Regions from separate parts of the Nonomuraea sp. GTA35 genome, predicted to be linked through region 1. Evidence: riboswitches for the same ligand, from Rfam matches in the RefSeq annotation. Region 1 holds a riboswitch; the other holds the start of a gene.
The links. Region 1 has a riboswitch for S-adenosylmethionine ahead of ACBJ32_RS36005 (aminotransferase class V-fold PLP-dependent enzyme). Riboswitches for the same ligand answer to the same signal wherever they lie in the genome.
Positions count from the first base shown of each region.

Region 2: it holds a riboswitch for S-adenosylmethionine, as region 1 does, so the genes downstream of both, thrC (threonine synthase) here and ACBJ32_RS36005 (aminotransferase class V-fold PLP-dependent enzyme) in region 1, are expected to answer to the same signal.

Region 1 covers NZ_JBGNUV010000009.1:346,843-358,618, reverse strand. Annotated here, with positions in the region: partial or broken gene ACBJ32_RS36015 (NADH-quinone oxidoreductase subunit D) at 1-184, opposite strand, end outside; gene ACBJ32_RS36010 (DoxX family protein) at 308-985, shown strand; gene ACBJ32_RS36005 (aminotransferase class V-fold PLP-dependent enzyme) at 992-2,281, opposite strand; SAM riboswitch class IV at 2,327-2,442, opposite strand; gene ACBJ32_RS36000 (TerC family protein) at 2,564-3,307, shown strand; gene ACBJ32_RS35995 (cytochrome P450) at 3,337-4,500, shown strand; gene ACBJ32_RS35990 (SAM-dependent methyltransferase) at 4,484-5,446, opposite strand; gene ACBJ32_RS35985 (chaplin family protein) at 5,637-5,867, shown strand; gene ACBJ32_RS35980 (Rossmann-like and DUF2520 domain-containing protein) at 6,178-7,068, shown strand; gene panC (pantoate--beta-alanine ligase) at 7,091-7,927, shown strand; gene ACBJ32_RS35970 (DUF6624 domain-containing protein) at 7,948-8,454, shown strand; gene ACBJ32_RS35965 (L-aspartate oxidase) at 8,565-11,090, shown strand; gene ACBJ32_RS35960 (type III pantothenate kinase) at 11,094-11,776, shown strand, end outside.
Region 2 covers NZ_JBGNUV010000015.1:27,760-39,535, forward strand. Annotated here, with positions in the region: gene ACBJ32_RS46125 (S-adenosyl-l-methionine hydroxide adenosyltransferase family protein) at 1-22, opposite strand, end outside; gene ACBJ32_RS46130 (DUF3263 domain-containing protein) at 139-438, shown strand; gene otsB (trehalose-phosphatase) at 478-1,248, shown strand; gene ACBJ32_RS46140 (hypothetical protein) at 1,307-1,885, shown strand; gene ACBJ32_RS46145 (sugar MFS transporter) at 1,895-3,169, opposite strand; gene ACBJ32_RS46150 (trehalose-6-phosphate synthase) at 3,212-4,636, opposite strand; gene ACBJ32_RS46155 (RNA polymerase sigma factor) at 4,668-5,222, shown strand; SAM riboswitch class I at 5,302-5,443, shown strand; gene thrC (threonine synthase) at 5,457-6,692, shown strand; gene ACBJ32_RS46165 (MoaD/ThiS family protein) at 6,717-6,992, shown strand; gene ACBJ32_RS46170 (cold-shock protein) at 7,236-7,436, shown strand; gene groL (chaperonin GroEL) at 7,765-9,393, shown strand; gene ACBJ32_RS46180 (hypothetical protein) at 9,543-9,869, shown strand; gene ACBJ32_RS46185 (YbhB/YbcL family Raf kinase inhibitor-like protein) at 9,907-10,437, opposite strand; gene ACBJ32_RS46190 (HelD family protein) at 10,502-11,776, opposite strand, start outside.

The DNA.
Region 1 (11,776 bases):
TCTCCGCGCCCCGGTGCATGTAGCCGATGATCGGCTCGGCGGTGGCGATGCGCTCGCCGTCGAGCGTCAGCCGGAGCCTGAGCACGCCGTGGGTGGACGGGTGCTGGGGGCCGATGTTGAGGATCATGTCCTCCGTGGCCAGCTCTTTCGCGCCCGCGCCGATTCCGACCACACGTTCCGTCATACGGGCCATGCTGCCACTCGGCCTGGGGATGATCCAGCGGGGGGGACAGTCAAGACATGGTATGGAAACGCATCGTGAAGCCGGACATGGGGAGGAATACCGGGAACGGGGGGAGAAAACACCATGAAGAGAGTTCTCTTTGATGTCGCGGCACTGATCGCGCGCGTCGCGACCGGCGTGATCTTCGTGGCGCACGGCTGGCAGAAGTGGCAGAGCGGGCTAGGCGCCACCACACAGGGTTTCAGGGAGATGGGGATCCCGATGCCCGAGCTGGCCGCCGGGTTCGCGACCGTCGTCGAGACCGTAGGCGGCATCTTCCTGATCCTCGGCCTGCTGGTACGCCCGGTGGCGCTGCTGTTGCTGATCAACATGCTCGGTGCGATCGCGTTCGTGCACGGCACCAAGGGCGTGATGGTCGGTGAGGGCGGCTGGGAGCTGGCGGGTGCCCTTGCCGCGCTCAGCCTGCTGTTCCTGGCGCTGGGCGGCGGCCGGATCGGACTGGACGCCATCTTCGGCGCGATGTTCCGCAGGCGTGCCGACCGGCGCGCGGCTGAGGAGGAGCTGACGGCGTACGGGCCGGGCGGCAGGGCGACCACCGCAGGCACGATGGCAGGCGGGGTGGCGGGCACGACGACCGCCGGCGGCCCCACGACGCCCACACCCGCGCCCGGCGAGACGCCCGAGGTGCCCCGGCAGCCGGCCGCGCCCAGCTCGGGCAGGCTCAACGACGAGGACATGCGGGAGATCGACGCGCTCGTCTCCGACGAGCCGCCCCAGCACCGCAAGCCGCCGAACGGGTAGAGAGGCCTAGAGGCGGGCGACGAGGTCGCGCACGGCCTCGACCAGCCGGTCCACGTGCTCCTGCGTGGTGCCGATCCCGATCGAGGCCCGCACCGCCGACGCGGTGCCGTCCTCGCACCCGCCGTCGGCGGTGCCCAGGAGATGCCGCACGAAGGGGTGCGCGCAGAACTTGCCGTCACGCACCCCGATGCCGTACTCGCCGGACAGCGCCTCGGCGACCTCGCGAGCCGAGTACCCGGCCACGGTGAACGACACGATGCCGACCCGCGGGTGATCGTCCCCCCACAGCGACAGCTCCCGTACCCCCGTGATCGCGGCGAGCCCGGCCCGCAGCCGGGCGATCAGCCGCTCCTCCTCGCGCACCAGCTCCGTCCACCCGGTGGCGGTCAGCGCGTCGCAGGCGGCGGCCAGGGCGATGGCGCCCAGCACGTTCGGGGTGCCCGCCTCGTGCCGCGGCTCGGGGTCGTCGTGCCACTCGACGTCGTCCCCGACCGCGCGCACCGCGCCCCCGCCCTTGAGGTACGGCTCCCCCTCGGCCAGCCAGTCCCGGCGCCCGACCAGCACCCCCGCGCCGAACGGCGCGTACAGCTTGTGCCCGGAGAAGGCCACGTAGTCCAGGTCGAGCGCGGTCAGGTTGAGCTTGCGATGCGGTACGAGCTGCGCCGCGTCCACCAGGATGCGGGCCCCGTGCCGGTGCGCGATGTGGGCCAGGGCGGCGATCGGCCACAGCTCGCCGGTCACGTTGGAGGCGGCGGTGACCACGAGCAGCTTCGGCCCGTCGATCCCGGCCAGCGCCTCGTCGGCGGCGCGCACGGCCTCGCCGGGGAAGGCGGGCGGCGCCAGCCGTACGGCCTCGGGCCAGGGCAGCAGCGAGGCGTGGTGCTCGGTGTCGAAGACCACGGTGGTGGTGCCTTCCGGCAGGCAGCCGGCCAGCAGGTTCGTGGCGTCGGTGGTGTTGCGGGTGAAGATCACGGCATCGTCGGGGCGGGCGCCGACGAACGCCCTGACCGTGTGGCGGGCCTGCTCGTACCTGGCGGTGGTGAGCTGCGAGGCGTAGCCGGCGCCGCGGTGGACGCTGGAGTAGGCCGGGAGCGCGGCGGCGACGGCGGCGCTGACCGGCTCCAGACAGGGTGCGCTGGCGGCGTAGTCCAGGTTGGCGTACCCCACGAGCCTGCCGCCCTTGACGGGCACCTCCAGATCGGCACCGAGCACGGCGGGGATCGGCCGGCCCGCCGAGGCGTCCGGAGCGGTCGTGGCGGCGTCACGGGCGGAGTTGAAGATCGTCAGCGTGGACACGGCATGCCTCCTGCAGGGTCATCGGACCCCTGGGAGCAGCCACAGAGCCCGCGCTTGCCCGCCACACCTCGTGGCGGACCAGGTCCTCACCCGGGGCACCCCGCCGCGGACGCGAGGGTTGCCGGCCAGCTAGCCGGGGCTTGTCGCTGGCACTCATGACCTACGTCCGGAACTATAACCGACAGCCGGGGAGGAAACGCAAGACCGCGAACTATTGCCGCCCATGACTCGTTGCTACCGGGAAACCCCCGTCAAGTCCCCCTGAGTCATGGAGGTGAGCAGATGTTGGATTGGGTGACCGACCCGAACATCTGGATCGGCTTCTTCACCCTTGTCGCCCTGGAGATCGTGCTCGGGATCGACAACATCATCTTCATCTCCATCCTGGCCGGCAAGCTACCCCCTGAACAACGGGACCGGGCCCGGGTGCTCGGCCTGGCCGCGGCTCTCATCAGCCGGCTGCTCCTGCTGCTCGGCCTGTCGTGGGTGGTCCAGCTCACCGAGCCGCTGTTCTCCGTCCTCGGCCACGAGATATCGGGACGGGACCTGATCCTGCTGCTCGGCGGCCTGTTCCTGCTGGGCAAGAGCGTCACGGAGATCCACCACAGCATGGAGGGCCCCTCCGGCAAGGACGGCAAGCAGGCCGCCGCGGCCTCGTTCGCCTCGGTGATCGCGCAGATCATGGTGCTGGACATCGTGTTCTCGCTGGACTCCGTCATCACGGCCGTCGGCATGGTGGACGAGCTCGGCGTGATGATCGCGGCCGTCGTGGTGGCGGTGGCGGTGATGCTGTTCGCCTCCGGGCCGATCAGCAGGTTCGTGGACCAGCACCCGACGATCAAGATGCTGGCGCTGGCGTTCCTGGTGCTGATCGGCGTGGTGCTCGTCGCCGAGGGCCTCGACCAGCACATCCCGAAGGGCTACATCTACTTCGCGATGGCCTTCTCGGTCATCGTGGAGCTGCTCAACATCCGGATGCGTGGCAGGCACCCCAAGCAGGAGGATGTCACTCCTAAGATGAAATAGTGGCCTTTGATCCTTGGAATCCGGATTTCGTGGCATACCCGTACCGGGTCTACGACGAGCTGAGGCGCCAGGCGCCCGTCAGCTACTTCGAGCCGACGGGCCAGTGGCTCATCGCGCGGCACGCCGACGTGAACGCGCTGCTCAGAGACCGCCGGCTGGGCCGCTCCTACCTGCACGTGGCCACCCACGAGGAGTTCGGCAGGCCGGCGGAGCCGGAGTTCCAGGAGCCGTTCTGGCGCGTGATCAGGGCGGGCATGCTGGACGTGGAGCCGCCGGTGCACACCAGGTTGCGCCGGCTGGTCTCCAGGGCGTTCACGCCCCGCATGGTCGAGTCGCTGCGCCCCCGCGTCCGGGCCATGGCCGGGAGCCTGGTGGACGCGTACGTGGACAAGGGCGGCGGTGACCTGATCGCCGAGGTCGCCGAGCCGCTCCCGGTCACCGTGATCGCGGAGATGCTCGGCATCCCCGACCATGACCGCCACCTGCTGCGCCCCTGGTCCGCCGACATCTGCGGCATGTACGAGCTCAACCCGTCGCCCGAGGCCCAGCACACCGCGGTCCGCGCGGCCTCGGAGTTCGCCGGCTACCTCAAGGCGCTGGCCGCCCAGCGCCGCAGGAGCCCCGGCGACGACCTCGTCAGCGCGCTCGCCCAGATCGACGAGCTGACCGAGGACGAGCTGGTCGGCACCTGCGTCCTGCTGCTCAACGCCGGCCACGAGGCCACCGTGAACGTGACGGGCAACGGCTGGTGGTCCCTGTTCAGGAACCCCGGCGAGCTGGCCAGGCTGCGCGCCGACCGCTCCCTGCTGCCCACGGCCGTCGAGGAGCTGATGCGCTGGGACACGCCGCTGCAGATGTTCGAGCGCTGGGTGCTGGAGGACATCGAGGTGCACGGGGTGAAGATCCCGCGCGGCTCGGAGGTGGCGCTGCTGTTCGGCTCGGCGAACAGGGACCCGGCCGTGTTCGAGGACCCGGACCGGCTCGACGTGGGCCGCGCCGACAACCCGCACATCTCCTTCGGCGCCGGGATCCACTTCTGCCTGGGCGCGCCGCTGGCCAGGATCGAGCTGATGGAGTCGTTCGGCGCGCTGCTCGACCGGGCGGCCACGCTGGAGCTGCGGCAGGAGCCCACCTGGAAGCCGGGCTACGTGATCCGCGGCTTGCACGCGCTGGAGCTCACCGCGACTGGCTGAGCCAGCCGAAGCCGCCGAGCCCCGACGCGTCGATCAGCTCGCCCTCCTCCGAGGCCCTGGCGAGGGCCCGGAGGTAGCCGCGCGGATCGGTGCGGGCCAGCTCCAGCGGCGGCCGCTCACCGGTGAGCCCCAGCTTCCGCAGCGCCTCCCGCTGTGTGGACAAGGTTGTGGATATCGCACCGGCCCGCCGCCCGGCCTCCGCGCACGCGTCGAGCGCGACGTGCGCGGTGATGTCGCAGGTCCCGTCGGGTACGGGGGTGACGACCGCCCCGTCGCGGTACCCGGTCAGCGTGCCGTGCAGCGGCCGGTTGTCCACAGGGTGTGCATAATCGATGGCGATCGCCCGGCCCCTGGTGAGGCGTACCAGAACCGAGGCCCACGCCTCGTCGCGGGGACGCCCGATCTCGGCCCGCGAGCCCACCCGATCGAGCGGCCACCACCGCTCCAGCCAGCTCCGGTCGGCCGGCCGCAGGGGGCCGCCGATGCGCTCCTCGCCCGTGTGCACGTCGACCATGACCAGCCGCGGCCCCTCGGGGGTCTGCTCGGCCACGTCGAGCGGCACGTTGTCCAGCCACTCGTTGGCGATGGCCAGCCCGGTGATCTCCGTCGGCAGGCTCGGCGACCACTCGATCCGCTCGGGCAGCCCCGCCGGTCTGGGTGAGAGATCCACGGCCGTGACGCGCAGCCGATCGCGCAGCCGTGGCCCGGCCGCCTCCAGCACCTGCGTGACCAGCAAGCCCTCGCCCGCGCCGATGTCGACCAGATCGAGCACGTCTGGTTCGCCCAGCTCCGCGTCCACCTCCGCGAGCAGCCCCAGCACCGCCTCGGCGAAGGCCGCCGAGGCGCTGACCGAGGTGCGGAAGTGGCCCGACGGGCGTTCGCGGAGGTAGAAACCCTCCTCGCCGTACAGCGCGCGCTCCGTTGCGACGCGCCAGGTGAGCCACATGCCCTGGACTATCTCATGACTCGCGACAGACACGCACCGTCATCGTTTGACTACTCAAGGTCGTGAGCTTGCGGTAGCGTTTACCCATTGTCACCGAGTGGTCGCGTTCGGCCAACCCCCAATTGGCCGATCCCGATCGCTCCCGAACATGCACCCGCGGCTCCGTGCCGCGAAACCGAGAGGAGCCCTCATGCTGAAGAAGGTCCTGGTCGTCACCGGAGCCGTCGCCATGATGTCGCTGGCCGTCCCGGCGCACGCCGACATCATCACCGACGGCGGCGGCGGTGTGATCTCCGGCAACCAGGTGGTCGCCCCGATCACCGCCCCGATCAACATCTGCGGCAACGCCGTGGCCGTCATCGGCGTCGCGGTCGCCGGTTGCAAGGGCGGCGCCGGCGTGCACGCGCCTCACCACTACTGATGGGAAAGAGCCCGGGCCGACGCAGGTCGGCCCGGGCTCGTCCCCCGGCCGGTCAGTCGGCGGATGACCGGCCGGCGCACCTCCAAGAGGTCGCATCGCGCGGGCGTCGGGCCTCGATCCGGGACTCGGCGCCCGCTGCCATGCGATGAACCCCTCTCCTCATCTCTTCCGACAGGGGGTGCACGTTTTGTATGCCCTTGTCGCATTTGCGAATAACTCAACGCGCGGCAAAACACCGGTCACGCTCGTCACTCGGAGAGGCCGTTACGCTGGTCGGCAGTGCCATCACGGTCGACAGGGGTGAGACGTCATGGACGCAGGGGATCGCCCGGCACGGCTGACCGTCGGCGTGCTCGGGGCGGGCAAGGTCGGCTCGGCTCTCGGCGCCGCGTTGGCGCAGGCCGGGCACAGGGTCGTGGCCGCCAGCGGTGTGTCCGACAACTCGCAGCGATGGGCGGCCGAGCGCCTCGGCGTCAAGCCGTCCCGGCCCGACGAGGTGGTGGCGGCGGCCCAGCTCGTCCTGCTCACCGTGCCCGACGACGCGCTGCCGCACCTCGTCAGCGGGCTGGCCGGCACCGGCGCCGACCTCCGGGGCAAGATGCTGGTGCACACCAGCGGGGCGTACGGGCTGTCCGTGCTCGATCCGGCCGCCGAGGCCGGGGCGCTGCCGCTCGCGCTGCACCCGGTGATGACGTTCACCGGCAGGGACGACGACCTCAACAAGCTGACCGGCATCTCCTACGGCGTCACCGCCCCCGAGGTGCTGCGGCCCGTCGCCGAGGCCCTGGTGATCGAGATGGGCGGCGAGCCGGTGTGGATCGCCGACGCCGACCGCCCGCTCTACCACGCGGCCCTGGCCAACGCGGCCAACCACATGGTCACGCTCATCGCCGAGTCCTCCGACCTGCTGCGGGGCATCGGGGTCGATCATCCCGGCCGCATGCTGGGCCCGCTGCTGGGCGCGGCCCTCGACAACGTGCTGCGGCTGGGCATCGCCGGGCTGACCGGCCCCGTCGTCCGCGGCGACGCGGGCACCGTGCGCAAGCACGTCGACGCGCTGATCCTGGCCGCTCCGGAGGCGGCCGACGCCTACGTCGCGCTGGCCAGGCTCACCGCGGACCGGGCGCTGGCTGCGGGGTTGCTCAAACCGGAGGAGGCGGAGCGGCTGCTCGACGCGCTGGGGGGCAATATATGGACCTGACCGTCGCGTTGGGAGGGCTGTTATGGAGCTGATCGTCGCCAGGGGCCGGGAAGACCTGGTCAAGGCGCGCCGTGGAGGCACGGTGGCGCTGGTGCCGACCATGGGCGCGCTCCACGAGGGCCACCGGTCGCTGATCAGGCAGGCTCGGGTGCGGGCCGATCAGGTCGTGGTCAGCATCTTCGTCAATCCCCTCCAATTCGGTCCTAATGAGGATTTTTCGCGATATCCACGTACATTTGACGCCGATCTTGATGTGTGCCGGGCCGAGGACGTGGACGTCGTCTTCCACCCGGCGGCCGAGGACATGTACCCGCCCGACCGCCAGGTGAGCGTCTCCGCCGGCGAGATGGGCCGCATCGTCGAGGGAGCCTTCAGGCCGGGGCACTTCGACGGCGTGCTCACGGTCGTGCTGAAGCTGTTCAACCTGGTGCAGCCCGACCTGGCGGTGTTCGGCCAGAAGGACGCCCAGCAGCTCGCCCTGATCCGCCGCATGGTCGCCGACCTCGACCTGCCGATCGAGATCCTGGGCTCGCCGACCGTGCGCGAGTCCGACGGCCTGGCCCTGTCCAGCCGCAACCGCTACCTGTCCGGCGACGACCGGCGGGTGGCGCTGGCGCTGTCGCGGGCCCTGCGGGCGGGCGCGGCCCAGCTCACCCCGGCCGAGGTCCGGCGGACCGCGCGCGCGGTGCTCGACGAGGCCGGCCCCGAGCTCGACGTCGACTACCTGGCCCTGGTCGATCCGGCCACGTTCACGGAGGTGGACGAGAGCTTCGAGGGCATGGCCGTGCTCGCGGTGGCGGCCACGGTCGGCTCCACGCGGCTGATCGACAACGTCACCATCACCTTGAATCCCGCCTGAGGCGGATTACCGTCGGGAGCATGACGGATGAGGAGCTGAGGGACGAGCTGCTCCGGCGTGTGGAGATGGACCAGGCCATGCGCGACCCGGCCAAGGGCTCTCCCGGCGACAAGAGGCTCGCGCGCCTGCAGCGGCTCGACGAGGGCAACACGGCCTGGCTCTACTCCGTCGTCGCCACCCGCGGCTGGCCGTTGATCTCCCAGGTGGGGGAGCGGGCGGCGCGGGCGGCCTGGCTGCTCGCGCAGCACGCGACCTCCCGTGACGTGCAGCGGCTGTTCCGCGAGCTGATGGCCGACGCCGTGGAGTCGGACGAGGCCTCGCCGCGCGACTTCGCGTACCTGGTGGACCGCGTACGCGTGCGCTCCGGCCGTCCCCAGCTCTACGGCACCCAGTTCCACGACGGCGCGGACGGCCTGGAGCCCATGCCGATCGAGGATCTGGAGCTGCTGGACGAGCGGCGCAGGGCCGTGGGGCTGGAGCCGTTCGCCGAGTACGAGGCGTTCATCAGGAAGAGCGGGAGTCACTGAGCACCCCGGGGCATGTTCACGTCGCCCCAGGCGTTATCGTCATGTTGACGAAATCACTACTCCAGGGATTATCGTCATGCTGACGAGATTGCCCCAGTGAGGAGACCCCCATGAGCGCACCGGTGATTCCCCTGCGTCTGACCGCGCCGGAGCCCGGCTGGACCGTCGAGGCGGACGTGGTCGTCGTGGGCTCCGGCGTCGCGGGACTGACCGTGGCCCTGCGCTACGCGGAGCTGGAGCCGGCGGCCAAGGTCCTGGTCGTCACCAAGGACGTGCTGTCGGCCGGCTCCACCCGCTGGGCCCAGGGCGGCATCGCGGCCGTGCTCGACCCGCACGACACCCCTGACGAGCACCTGAACGACACCCTGATCGCCGGGGTGGGCCTGTGCGACGCGCGGGCGGTGCGCACGCTCGTGACCGAGGGGCCCGGCGCGGTGCGGCGGCTCATGGCGCGGGGAGCCCGCTTCGACCGGACGCCCGAGGGGGAGCTCCAGCTCACCAGGGAAGGCGGGCACCGGCGGCACCGGATCGTGCACGCCGGCGGCGACGCCACGGGCGCCGAGGTGCAGCGGGCGCTCGTCGAGGCGGTCAGGGCGAGCCGGATCGAGGTGATCGAGCACGCGCTGGTGCTCGACCTGCTCAAGGACGCCAGAGGCCGGGCCAGGGGCGTGACGCTGCACGTCATGGGCGAGGGCGCGCGTGACGGCGTGGGCGCGGTGCGCGCCCGGGCGGTGGTGCTCGCCACCGGCGGGATGGGCCAGGTCTACGCGGCCACCACCAACCCCACCGTCTCCACGGGCGACGGCGTGGCGCTGGCCCTGCGGGCCGGGGCCGTGGTGCGGGACATCGAGTTCGTGCAGTTCCACCCCACCGTGTTGTGGCTCGGCGAGGGCTCGAAGGGCCAGCAGCCGCTGATCTCGGAGGCGGTCAGGGGCGAGGGGGCCTTCCTGACCGACCACGAGGGCAACAGGTTCATGGCGCAGGTGCACGAGCTGGCCGACCTGGCGCCGCGCGACGTCGTGGCCAAGGCCATCCTGCGGGTGATGCGCGAGACGGGGCGCGACCACGTGTACCTGGACGGCCGGCACTTCGGCCGCGACAAGTGGGAGTCCCGCTTCCCGACGATCTACGCGGTCTGCCGCGAGCACGGCATCGACCCGGCCACGCAGCCGATCCCCGTCTCACCGGCCGCCCACTACGCCAGCGGAGGCGTCCGTACGGACCTGCACGGCCGCACCTCCATCGACGGCCTGTACGCCTGCGGCGAGGTCGCCTGCACGGGCGTGCACGGCGCGAACCGGCTGGCCTCCAACTCCCTGCTCGAAGGGCTGGTCTTCGCCGAGCGCATCGCCGAGGACATCCACGCCGTACGGCCCGCGCCAGGGGAGCCGGTGCCGGGCAGCGCCGCGGAGGGGCTGGTGGACCCGAGGGTCAGGCCCAGGATCCAGGCCCACATGAGCACCGGGGCGAGCGTGCTGCGCAGCCGCGAGTCGCTGATCACCACGGCCAGGGCGCTGCGCGACGCCCGCTGGACCCCGGTCCAGGTGCCCGCGTGCACCGAGTCCTGGGAGGCCACGAACCTGCTCACCGTCGCCACCGTCCTCACCGGCGCGGCGGCGGCCCGGCTGGAGACGCGCGGTTCGCACTGGCGCGAGGATCACGACACCCGCGACGACAACGAATGGCTGGGTCACCTGGACGTGACCCTGACGGAGGAGGGCCCGCGCATGACGTACACACCGCACGGCGATGCGATGCCGCCGCGCCTGGCGCACGAGCTGACCGCCGCCGGGCTGGACCCGGCCGAGGTGGACGCGCTGATCGACCGGGCGCTCGCCGAGGACCTGCAGGAGGCGGGCGACGTCACGAGCCTGGCCACCATCCCGGCCGGCCAGCGCTCGGTGGCCGACGTGGTGGCCCGCAAGGACGGCGTGGTGGCCGGGCTGGCGGTGGCCGAGGCGGTGTTCGTGCGGCTGGGCGCGGCCCGCGCCGAGCGGGTGGCCAAGGACGGCGAGCAGGTGAGGGCGGGCGACGTGCTGATGACCGTCGAGGGCCCGGTGCGGGCCCTGCTGACGGCCGAGCGCACCGCGCTCAACCTGCTCACGCACCTGTCCGGGGTGGCCACGCTGACCGGCCGCTGGGTCGAGGCGATCAGCGGCACCGCGGCCCGCGTGCGCGACAGCCGCAAGACGCTGCCGGGGCTGCGGGCCCTGGAGAAGTACGCGGTCCGCTGCGGGGGCGGGGTCAACCACCGGATGTCCCTGTCGGACGCCGCGCTGATCAAGGACAATCACGTGGTGGCTGCCGGGGGCGTGGCCGAGGCGTTCCGGGCGGTCAGGGAGCGGTACCCGGATCTGCCGATCGAGGTGGAGATCGACCGGCTCGACCAGCTCGACCCGGTTCTGGACGAGGGCGCCGAGCTGATCCTGCTGGACAACTTCACGGTCGAGGACACAGCTCGTGCCGTACATTTCGTGAAAAATCGGGCGAAAAATAGGGTTGCGCTTGAAGCGAGTGGGGGATTGACCTTGGAATCGGCCCGTGATGTGGCGGAAACTGGCGTCGACTACCTTGCGGTGGGAGCGCTAACGCACTCAGCGCCGGCCCTTGACATCGCACTGGATCTGCGGGGGTAATTGATGCTGCTCACGATCGACGTCGGCAACACGCACACGGTGCTGGGCCTGTTCGAGGGCGAGGACGTCATCGAGCACTGGAGGCTGGCCACCGACGCCCGCCGCACCGCCGACGAGATCGCTGTCGTGCTCCAGGGTTTGCTGGCCCAGTCGCCGCTGCTCAAGGGGGCCGACGTTGACGGCATCGCCATCTGCTCCACCGTGCCGAGCGTGCTGAACGAGATGCGCGAGATGTGCCGCCGCTACTACGGCGACGTGACCGCGGTGATCGTGGAGCCGGGCATCCGCACCGGGGTGCCCGTACGCATGGACAACCCCAAGGAGGTCGGCAGCGACCGCATCGTGAACGCGCTGGCCGCCATCGACCAGTACGGCGGCCCCTGCGTCATCGTCGACTTCGGCACCGCGACCTCCTTCGACGCGGTCTCGGCCAAGGGCGAGTACGTCGGCGCCGTCACCGCCCCCGGCATCGAGATCTCCGTGGACGCGCTGGCCGCCGCCGGCGCGCAGCTCCACAAGGTCGAGCTGGTCAGGCCGCGTTCGGTGATCGCCAAGAACACCGTCGAGGCGCTGCAGGCGGGCATCATCTACGGTTTCGCCGGCCAGGTGGACGGCATCGTCGAGCGCATGGCGGCGGAACTGGCCGACGATCCCGACGAGGTCACCGTCGTGGCCACCGGCGGGCA
Region 2 (11,776 bases), on a different contig from region 1:
GGAGCGTGATGACTGAGGTCACATTTCGTGACTGTACGTCTCTCAATCCGCCGTGAACAGCCGCACTCCGCACATTACGATGGCCACGGGCCGCGTGCGGGCGACGTGATCGTCCCCGCCCCTTTCGAGGAGGACACCATGGGAGCACCGCTCAGCGGTGACAATGCTGCCCAGGAACCGTCCCGACAACCACTCTCGGACCGCGAACTCGAGCTCCTCGCCTTCGAGCGCCAATGGTGGCGCTACGCGGGCGCGAAGGAGCATGCCATCAAGGAGACCTTCGGGTTCTCCGCCACCCGCTACTACCAGCTGCTCGGCGTGCTGATCGACCGGCCGGAGGCGCTCGAGCACGACCCCATGCTGGTCAAGAGGCTGCGCAGGTTACGGTCCACGCGACAGCGTGACCGCGCGGCCAGAAGGCTTGGCATGCGCCCCTGACGTGCTGGGTACGGCAGGCGCGTGAAGAACATCCCTGGAATGGAAGCGATCTTGAGTGATCCGGCCGGCGCCGTGATCGGGCTCGACTTCGACGGCACCCTGTCGCCGATCGTGCCCGACCCCGCCAAGGCCGTGATCCACCCGAAAGCGCCCGAGGTACTCGCCGACCTGGGCGCGCACGTCCTCGCGGTGGCCATCGTGACCGGGCGTCCCGCGGCCACCGCACTGGAGCTCGGACCCGGCCTGGCCGACGTGCCGGGGCTGGTCGTGCTCGGGCACTACGGTTTCGAACGCTGGGAGGGCGGGCGGATCTCCGCGCCCCCGCCCCCGCCGGGAGTGCCCAGGGCCGAGGCCGAGCTGCCGCTGCTGCTCGACTCGCTCGGCCTGAGCGGCGTGGCCGTCGAGGACAAGGGCCGGGCCGTGGCCGTGCACACCAGGCGCAGCCCCGACCCCGAGGGCGCGCTGGCCAAGCTGCGCGAGCCGCTCGCCGAGCTGGCCGACAAGCACGGCCTGGTGATCGAGCCGGGGCGGATGGTGCTGGAGCTGCGGCCGCCCGGCATGGACAAGGGGCAGGCGCTGAGCCTGTTCCTGGCGGAGCGGGCGGCGAGGTCCGTCATGTTCGTGGGCGATGATCTGGGCGATCTGGCCGCGTTCGACGCGGTACGCGCTTCCGGGCTGCCGGGTGTGACCGTGTGCAGCGGGTCCACCGAGGTGACCGCGCTGGCCGAGCGGGCCGACATCGTGGTGGACGGGCCCGAGGGAGTGGTGGCGCTGCTCGCCGAGCTGGCCTCGGCCTTCACCCGTACGTGAGAGCCGCCTTCAGTCGTTGGTGAGTGATCTGCAAGTCGCGTTCCCTAGGGTCGGCGGCATGCACAAGCGTTGTCTCGCCGTCGTGGCCGCCACCGGGGTGGCCGCGGCCACCCTCCTCTCCTCCTCTCTGCCTGCCGCCGCCGCCCCCGCCCAGCCGCTCACGTTCAGGGGCATGACGCTCTACGTCCCGATCCAGTGGGAGGTCCACCGGTTCGGCGCCGACGCCGTCCAGGTGGTCACCGGAAAGTGCGGCAAGGCCAGGGGGTGGAGCACGCCGGAGTGCGACTCGTTCTACCTCCTCGGGCCGAAGCTCATCAAGATCGGTGCGGAGGGCTGGGGCCCCTACACCGGCAAGCGGCCCTTCTACACGGCCAGCGACGTGCAGCCCTGCCCGTTCGACGACAAGTACGGCGAGATCATCGGGCCCAAGGTCAGCCGGGGGCTGCGCCAGGTCGGGCCCGGGCACAAGGCGGCCTACAACGCGTGGCAGGCCAAGTGCGTCTCCTACTCCAGCACCAAGGTGTACAAGCGCTTCACGCAGCGCGAGTGGTACCTGCCGAAGTCGAAGATCCTCGTCGTGGACCAGTGGAACACGCCGGGCCTGTCCGACACTCTCAAGCACGCCGACTGGAGGTAGAACCCCGGCTCACGCGCGCCGGCCGGGGACGAGCACGCCGGCGACCGCGAGGCCGATGAGCACCGGCACCATCAGGAACGCGTTCCGGGTGCCGTAGCCGTCGGCCAGCGCGCCGAGCACCAGCGGCCCGATCGCCATGGCGGCGCCCGCCCAGACGGGTGAGGCCGCCGCCGCCAGGTCGGCCCGGTCGCCCGAGCCGGCGATCAGCGCGGCCAGCGCGAGCGGGAAGTGCAGGGCGGCGCCGAGCCCGCAGATCACCAGCCCGGCGTAGGACAGCACCGGGTGGCCGCTCGTCCAGAACACCAGCCAGCCGGCCAGCGTCAAGCCCAGCGCCCCGGCGAACAGCGGCCCCCGCGCCAGCCGCAGCGCGAGCTGCGCCCCGGCGAACCTGCCCGCCGCCATGCCCGCGATGAACGCTGTCAGCCCGGTGGCCGCCGCGGCCGTGGACAGCCCGGTGCCGATGGCGAGCAGCTCCGCCGCCCACAGGTTGAACGTGAACTCCAGCGCCACGCAGCAGAACAGCACCAGTCCCGCCAGATGGAACCGCCAGCCCACCCGGGCCCCGGTGGCGGCAGGGTCAGGCATGGCGACCTCCCCGGCGGCGGCAGGACCGGTGGCATGCCCGGTGGCAGGGCCGGGGCCGGCGCCGGTGGTGGCGCCGGTGGTGGCGTCGGTGGTGGCGCCGGGGGTGGCGGAGCCGGTGGGCCGGTGGCCGGGCCACACCCGTCCCATGGCCAGCGCGAGCAGCACGCTCATGACCGGCGTGGCCAGCAGCGCGGCGCGCCAGCCCAGCGTGCTCTGCCCGACCACGCTGAGCCCGAACGTCATCGCCATGCCCGCCACCACGGCGACCGCGTTCGCCTCGCTCAGCGCGGCGGGCCCGGCGGTCCCGTGGTGGTCGCTGAGCGCCGCCATGGCGGTGTAGAGCATGACCGAGCCGAAGCCGCCGGCCACGCCGTACCCCAGCAGGGTCAGCGGCAGGGCGTCGGTGGCGAGGATCGTGAGCATGCCGGCGTTCATCCCCGTCAGCCCGATCCAGCTCGTCGCGCGCCGCCCGTACGTGCGGGTGAGCAGGGGGAGCAGGAGCCCGGCGGCGATCGTGCCCGCGGCCATGGAGGTGCCGTGCAGGCCCGCCACGGTGGCCGAGGTGCCCTGGTCGGCGCGCAGCAGCGGCAGGGCGGCGCTGAGGCCGTACACGAAGGTGGCGAAGGTGCTGAGCTGGAGGTAGATGAGCCAGGTCGGGCGGTCTCTGATCAGACGGTCGGGCGATAAGGCCGTGGTCACCCGGCAGCCTCCCGGTGATCGGAATGACCTTGCCCTCCCATGTTAGGTGAGGGCTTCGAGCTGGGTCGCGAGCCACTTCTGCGGCGGCAGGGCGGTGGCGGCGGCGTGCAGCTTGTCGCGGCGCGTGCGGCGCTCGTCCTCCGGCATGACCAGCGCGGCGTGCAGCGCGGCGGCGGTGCCGCTGATGTCGTAGGGGTTGACCACGAGCGCGTGCGCGCCGAGCTCGGCGGCTGCGCCCGCCTCGCGCGAGAGCACCAGCGCGCATCGCGGCGACAGGATGGGGCCCTCCTTGGCCACCAGGTTCATGCCGTCGCGGATGGGGTTGACCAGCAGCACGTCGGCCATCCGGTACGCGGCCAGCGAGCGCGGGTAGTCGTCGTTGACGTTGAGTATCAGCGGGTCCCAGTCCTCGGTGGCGTACTCGTCCTCGATCTGCCGGGCGCAGCGCTGCACCGACGCGGTGTACTCGCGGTATTCGGGCAGGTCGTGGCGGCTGGGGTAGGCGAAGGCCAGGTGCACGACCCGGCCGTGCCACTCGGGGTGCGCGGCGAGGAACTCGCGGTAGGCGATCAGCCCGCGGACGATGTTCTTCGACAGCTCGGTGCGGTCGATGCGGACGATCAGCTTGCGGTCGCCGACCTGCTCCCGCAGCGCGGTCATGTGCGACTCGACGTCGGGCTCGCAGGCCCGCTGCCACAGGGCGTCGCCGTCGACGCCGAGGCTGTGCACGCCGATGCGGGTCGTCCTGCCCTCGTAGGTGACACTGCGCCCCACCCGGTCGGCCTCCGCGCCCAGGAGCCGCTCGCAGCAGTCCATGAACGCCTGCGCCCACCTGTCGGTGAGGAACCCGGCGTGATCGGCCCCCAGGATGCCTTCCAGGACCTCGCCCGCCACGTCGTCGGGCAGCAGCGAGAAGTACTCGGGCGGCGCCCACGGGGTGTGGCTGAAGTGGGCGATGCGCAGGTCGGGCCGCTCGGCGCGGAGCATGGCGGGGGTGAGCGTCAGGTGGTAGTCCTGCACCATCACGCGGGCGCCGTGCCCGGCCTCCTCGGCCAGTGCCAGCGCGAACGCGCCGTTGTAGTCGCGGTACGACTCCCACTCGCGCGCGAACCTGGTGCCGAAGTTGGGCGAGTTCGGGATGTCGTAGAGCAGGTGGTTGACGAACCACAGGGTGGAGTTGGCCACGGCGTTGTAGGCGCGGTGGAAGATGGCGGGCGGGATGTCCAGCATGCGCAGCGGGCCGGTGTCGTAGCCCGCGTGGTCGATGCGGCCGCCGGTGGCCAGGCGGACGGCGCTGCGGTCGCCGTCGGACAGCGCGGCGCAGACCCAGAGCACGCCGTCGTCCTTGGCCACGCCCGACAACCCCGAGACGAGGCCGCCGCCGCCGCGTCGCATCGTCAGCTCGCCGTCGTCGGAGACGGTGAAGGAGACAGGCCCTCTGTTGGAGGCCAGCAGGACGCTGTTCATCTCGGCTCCCTTCGATCATAGGATCCCAGCTATGGCGCTTGATGAGCTAACCGAGGAACTCGCCCGCTCCGCTGCTGCGGGAGATCATCGCGCACTTGGCGAGCTCCTCGCGCGGATTGAGCCGGATGTGATGCGACACTGCGCCCGGATCCTCCCCTATCACCAGGACGCGGAGGAGGCCTCGCAGGATACGTTGCTGGCGGTGGCGCGCAACATCGGGCGGTTCGAGGGGCGGGCCAGGTTCAGCACGTGGCTGCACATCGTGACGGCCAACTGCGCGCGCACCACGTACCGGTCGCTGAAGCGCAGGGCGGCCGAGCAGACCTCCGACGAGCTGCCCATGCAGAAGCCCGACGCGCGGCGGGTCAGCGTGATCGCGGGGTCGCGGCTCGACCTGCTCGACGCGATGGAGGCGCTGGAGGCCGACAAGCCCGACCTGGCGCAGGCGCTGGTGCTGCGCGATATCGTCCAGCTCGACTACAACGAGGTGGCCGAGCAGCTCAACATCCCGCTGGGCACGGCGAAGTCCCGGATCCATCAGGCCCGCAAATACGTGCAGGGCGTGCTGGGCGAGGACTATCGCTGAGACTGCTTGTCTCACATCTTGAGACGGGTGGTAATTTCGGCCACTTAAGCGGGTAGAGTCCAGTTCAACAACTGCATATTGCTCATCCAGAGGGGTGGAGGGACCGGCCCTGCGAAGCCCCGGCAACCCTCCCGGCTTTCGACTCGCGACCTGGCGAGGCCGACCGGGACAAGGTGCCAATTCCGGTTCGCGGTCAAGGTGGCCGCGGGCGAAGATGAGGGAAGGCCTCGCTTCATGTCGCTTGACTTTGGTCCTGCCGCCGCTCTGTCCTGCCGCGAGTGCGGCGCCCGTTACCCGCTGGGCCCGAGCTTCGCGTGCCAGGAGTGTTTCGGGCCGCTGGAGGCGGCCTACGACTTCGGTGACGTGACCCGCGCGGAGATCGAATCGGGTCCCGCGAACATCTGGCGTTACCGCTCGCTGCTGCCCGTCCCCGCGGACGTGGCCAGTAAGCCCAATATGAACCCCGGCTGGACGAAATTGGTCAAGGCCGGAAACCTGGGTCGCGCGCTCGGCATCAAGTCCCTTTACGTGAAGGACGACTCGGGCAACCCCACCCACTCCTTCAAGGACCGGGTGGTGGCCATGGCCGTCGAGGCGGCCCGCAACTTCGGCTTCCACACGCTTTCCTGCTCCTCCACGGGCAATCTCGCCGGCGCCGTCACCGCCGCCGCCGCGCGGGCCGGGCTCGACGCGTGCGTGTTCATCCCGGCCAACCTCGAGAAGGCCAAGATCGCCATGGCTCGCGTGTTCGGCGGGCGGCTGATCGGCATCGACGGCACGTACGACGAGGTCAACCGGTTCTGCTCGGAGCTGATCGGCGACCCCATGGGCGACAAGTGGGGCTTCGTCAACGTGAACCTGCGGCCCTACTACGCCGAGGGCTCCAAGACGCTCGCGTACGAGATCGCCGAGCAGCTCGGCTGGCGGCTGCCCGAGCAGATCATCATCCCCATCGCCTCCGGCTCCCAGCTCACGAAGATCGACAAGGGCTTCAAGGAGCTGGTGAAGCTGGGCCTGGTGGAGGACACCCCGTACAAGGTCTTCGGGGCGCAGGCCGCCGGGTGCTCGCCCGTGTCCACGGCCTACAAGGCCGGGCACGACGTCGTGCAGCCGGTCAAGCCCGACACCATCGCCAAGTCGCTGGCCATCGGCAACCCCGCCGACGGGCCGTACGTGCTGGACATCGCCCGGCGCACCGGAGGCGCCGTCGAGGACGTCACGGACGCAGAGATCGTGGCCGCGATGAAGCTGCTGGCCTCGACCGAGGGCATCTTCGCCGAGACCGCCGGCGGGGTCACCGTCGGCGTGCTGAAGAAGCTCGCCGAGAGCGGGCGGCTCGACCCGGAGGCCGAGACCGTGGTGCTCAACACCGGCGACGGGCTCAAGACGCTCGACGTGCTCACCGGTGAGGCCGTCGAGCCCACCGCCGTGATCAGGCCCTCTCTCGACGCGTTCCGCGCGACTGTCTGACAACCAGGAAAGGCGATTAGAACCATGAGCGTTTCTGTGCGGATTCCCACCATTCTGCGCACGTACACCGGGGGGAGCGCGGAGGTCAGTGGCGAGGGCGCGACTCTTCGTGACGTGCTCGCCAAGCTCGACTCCGACTACCCGGGGATCGGCGCGAGAATTCTGGATGAATCGGGCAAGATTCGCCGTTTCGTCAACGTTTACGTTGGGGAAGAGGACGTCCGTTTCGCCGAGGGGCTCGACACTCCCGCCCCTGACGGCACTCAGATCTCCATCATCCCGGCGGTTGCCGGCGGCTGAGCCCCGCAGACCACCCTCTTGAAGGCGCCCCTAGTGGGCGCCTTCTCCTTTTCCCGGCCAATTCAACGTTGAACGACCCCTACTGCGAAGAAATAGGCAGTTTGCGGATTGACTCTGTTGCCAAACCCCTTGCCACAGGTATGGTCGAGGGCGATCGTCTGGCTGCTTTTCCGTTAAGTCATACGATTACAGGTCCCGCGGAGGAATGGGCGAGATCTGGGAGACCAGTAAGAGGAGTCGGAAGTGGCGCAGGGCACCGTCAAGTGGTTCAACGCGGACAAGGGCTACGGCTTCATCGCGGTAGACGGTGGTAAAGATGTATTCGTCCATTACTCAGCGATCATGATGGACGGGTACCGCTCTCTCGAACAGGGGCAGCGTGTCGAGTTCGAGATCACGCAGGGCCAGAAGGGGCCGCAGGCGGAGTCCGTCCGAGCGGTCTGAACGTCCAAGCTGGTATGCACCAGGCGGGATCGCGCGGCAACGCAGTCCGCGCGAGCCGTCACCTCTCATTCGCCGACTCGCGTGCGGCGAGCCGCTCCGCGCGGCTCGCCGTACCGACTGACTGACCTGGGCGGGAATGCCGGGCGGGGTGGCGTTCGCTTGCACTCGGCAGGGTAGAGTGCTAAACAGTTCGTTGGCACTCTGTGCAGCAGAGTGCCAACACTGGATCGGGACGACGGGGTCTGCCGAACGGAGATGCTGACCCATGCCGTCGCGGGCGTCGGCTCGGTCCACGACAAGCCACCCTGCATCTGGGAGGTCTAGCCTTATGGCAGCCAAGATGATCGCGTTTGACGAGGACGCCCGGCGCGGTCTCGAGCGCGGTATGAACCAGCTCGCCGACGCCGTCAAGGTGACCCTCGGCCCCAAGGGCCGCAACGTCGTGCTGGAGAAGAAGTGGGGCGCTCCCACGATCACCAACGACGGTGTGTCCATCGCCAAGGAGATCGAGCTCGAGGACCCTTGGGAGAAGATCGGCGCCGAGCTGGTCAAGGAAGTCGCGAAGAAGACCGACGACGTCGCCGGCGACGGCACCACGACCGCCACCGTGCTCGCCCAGGCGCTGGTGCGTGAGGGCCTGCGCAACGTCGCCGCCGGCGCCAACCCGATGGCCCTGAAGAAGGGCATCGAGGCCGCCGTCGAGCGCGTCAGCGAGGAGCTCTCCAAGCTGGCCAAGGACGTGGAGACCAAGGAGCAGATCGCCTCCACCGCCTCCATCTCCGCCGCCGACGCCGAGATCGGCTCGCTCATCGCCGAGGCGATGGACAAGGTCGGCAAGGAAGGCGTCATCACCGTCGAGGAGAGCAACACCTTCGGCCTGGAGCTCGAGCTCACCGAGGGTATGCGCTTCGACAAGGGCATGACGTCGATGTACTTCGTCACCGACTCGGACCGCATGGAGGCCGTGCTCGAGGACCCGTACATCCTGATCGTCAACAGCAAGGTCTCGGCCAATAAGGACCTGCTGCCGCTGCTCGACAAGGTCGTGCAGTCGGGCAAGCCGCTGCTGATCATCGCCGAGGACGTCGAGGGCGAGGCCCTGGCGACCCTGGTCGTGAACAAGATCCGCGGCCTGTTCCGCTCCGTCGCCGTCAAGGCGCCGGGCTTCGGCGACCGCCGCAAGGCGATGCTGAACGACATCGCGATCCTGACCGGTGGCCAGGTCATCGCCGAGGAGGTCGGCCTCAAGCTCGAGACCGCCACCCTCGACCTGCTGGGCCGTGCCCGCAAGGTGGTCGTGACCAAGGACGAGACCACGATCGTCGACGGCGCCGGTGACGCCGAGCAGATCTCCGGCCGGGTCAACGAGATCCGCGCCGAGATCGAGCGCACCGACTCCGACTACGACCGCGAGAAGCTGCAGGAGCGGCTGGCCAAGCTGGCCGGCGGCGTGGCCGTGATCAAGGCCGGTGCGGCGACCGAGGTCGAGCTGAAGGAGCGCAAGCACCGCATCGAGGACGCCGTGCGCAACGCCAAGGCGGCCGTCGAGGAGGGCATCGTGCCCGGCGGTGGCGTGGCGCTGCTGCAGGCCGGCGCGAAGGCGTTCGACAAGCTGGAGCTGAACGGCGACGAGGCCACCGGTGCCGCCATCGTCAAGAAGGCGCTGGAGGAGCCGCTCAAGCAGATCGCGGTCAACGCCGGTCTCGAGGGCGGCGTCGTGGTCGAGAAGGTGCGCAACCTCACCCCGGGTGAGGGCCTGAACGCGGCCACCGGCGAGTACGTCAACATGTTCGAGTCGGGCATCATCGACCCGGCCAAGGTGACGCGCTCGGCGCTGCAGAACGCCGCCTCCATCGCGGCGCTCTTCCTGACGACCGAGGCCGTCATCGCCGAGAAGCCCGAGAAGACCCCCGCCGCCCCGGCCATGCCGGGCGGCGGCGGCGACATGGACTTCTAGGTCTTTTTCTCGCCGCGCGGACGAAGAGCGGCCCGGGTTTTTCCCGGGTCGCTCTTGTTTTGTTTAGGTGCTATTACGTTTCACAATTGATCAGTTACCTGGAGTGAGGGAAGGTGGTGGCGTTTACACCTCGACCGAAGGAGCAAACAGTGCATTTCCGCAGCAGGAGAATTCTCGGTATCACCGCCCTGACCATGGCCGCCGCCACCACCGTGGCCGCTCCCGCGCACGCCGGCGACGACGCGGGCATCATGGCGGCCGGGGAGGTCGAGGCCGACACGAAGGCCTGGTTGCACGTGTACGCCGATGACGAGGGGCCCCAGGTGCGCCTCATCGGCGAGCCGATGCGCGACGTCGTGCTCCCGCGCGAGCTGTGGTTCCCCCTCTGCACGTCCGAGCCCGATCTCCGCATCCCGATCGTCAGCGACGTGCTGCCACGGCTCATGGGCTGCCCGGCGCCCGCACCGGAGGGCTGAGGCCCGGGTGCCGGTCAGGCACCCGGCGACGAGCGGCTCAGACGCCGTAGAGGGCGGTGACGTGGCCCCGGGCCAAGGTGTTGGCGGTGATGTTGAAGCCCACCACGGCCGGGCTGGCGTCGCTGTCCACGCCGAGCTTGTCCACGCCCAGCGCATGCACCGTGAACACGTAGCGGTGCGGGTCTCCGGGGGGCGGGGCCGCGCCGCCGTACGCCTTGGTGCCGTAGTCGTTGCGGGCGTGGACCGCGCCGTCAGGCAGGCCCTTGAAGTCGGGGGCCGTGCCCGCGCCCGCGGGCAGCTCCGTCACCGAGGCAGGCAGGTCGAACAGGACCCAGTGCCAGAAGCCGCTGCCCGTGGGGGCGTCGGGGTCGTAGCAGGTGACGGCGTAGCCGCGGGTGCCCTCGGGGGCGCCGGACCAGCGTAGGTGGGGGGACTGGTTCTGGCCGCTCATGCCCCAGTCGTTGAACACGTGGAGATCTGCGAGCGTCCGGCCGTCCTGGATGTCGTCGCTCTCGACCGCGAGCGCGGGCACCGGCGGCAGGAACTCGTGGGGAAGGGGTGCGGGCACGGCATCCTCCTGGAGTGAGTAGCTGCTTGCTCGACCATCCTAGAAGCGGCCGTGCCCGCGTCCGTCATGCCACGAGCTGTGCCGGCAGAGCCTTCTCGTGCAGGACCGTCAGGGAGGTCACGGCTCGGGTCAGCACGACGTACAGCCGGGCCAGCCCGCGCGGCTCGGCCGAGACGATGTCCGCCGGCTCGACGACGATGACGTGGTCGTACTCCAGACCCTTGGCCAGCGTGGCCGGGACGATCAGGAGGCGGTGCTCCTCGGCGGAGTCGGGGTCGAGCACGGCGTGCGGCAGGCTCGCCAGCGCCGCGGAGACCTCCCCGACCAGCGCGTCGGGCACGATGACGCCGATGGAGCCCTCCTTGGCGAGCGCCTCCTCGGCGGCCTGCGCCACCGCGAGTCCCTGCCGGACGGTGAGCGAGCCGGCGCCGGGGCGCAGCGAGCGCGGGGCGGCCAGGTCGGGGGCGATGGAGGGGAGCAGGCGGGCGGCGTAGTCGAGGACCTCGCGGGGCACGCGGAAGCCGAGCGTCAGCTCCGTCACCTCGCCCTCGCGCTGCCCGAGGTGCTCGAGCACCGACTCCCACGAGCTGGTCGACCACGGCGTGGTGCCTTGAGCGAGGTCGCCGAGCACGGTGGCCGAGCCGTTGCGGCAGCGCCGGCCCAGCGCCCTGAGCTGCATCTCGGACAGGTCCTGGGCCTCGTCCACGACGAGGTGGCCGAGCGAGGGCGTGCGCTCCATGAGGTCGCGCAGCTCGTCGAGGAGCGCGGCGTCCGCCGCCGACCACTTCGCGGACTTCCAGCTCCGGTACGGCTTGCGCCAGACCAGCGTCTCCTGCTCCTCGGCCGACAGATCGCCCTTGGCGGCCTTGGCGAGGAACTCGGGGTCCGACAGCAGCCGGTACAGCACCTGCTCGGGCGTCAGCTTGGGCCACACCGCGTCCACGAGCTGCTTGACCGGCTTCGACCTGGCCACCGCGTCCTGCACCCGGTCGTCGGGCGACTCGCCGCGCTGCTCCATCCTGACCAGCACCATGTGGGCCAGGCGCTGCGCCAGCGCGGCCCGGCCGGGGTTGTAGCGGGTGGTGCCGCGCAGGGAGGCCACGATCTCGCGCACCTCGTAGTCGGCCACCCGGTAGCGGTAGGCGCCCTTGGTGAACACCACGCCTTCCGACGGTTTCACGATGTGCATCCAGAGGGCGCGTTCGAGCACCGCCGCCATCCTGGCGTCGCCCTTCACGGCCGCGACGAGCGGGTCCTCGGGCGCCGAGTGCTCGCCGAGCAGGCCCGCCACCGTGGTCTGGTCGACCTTGACCTCGCCGAGGGCGGGGAGCACGGAGGA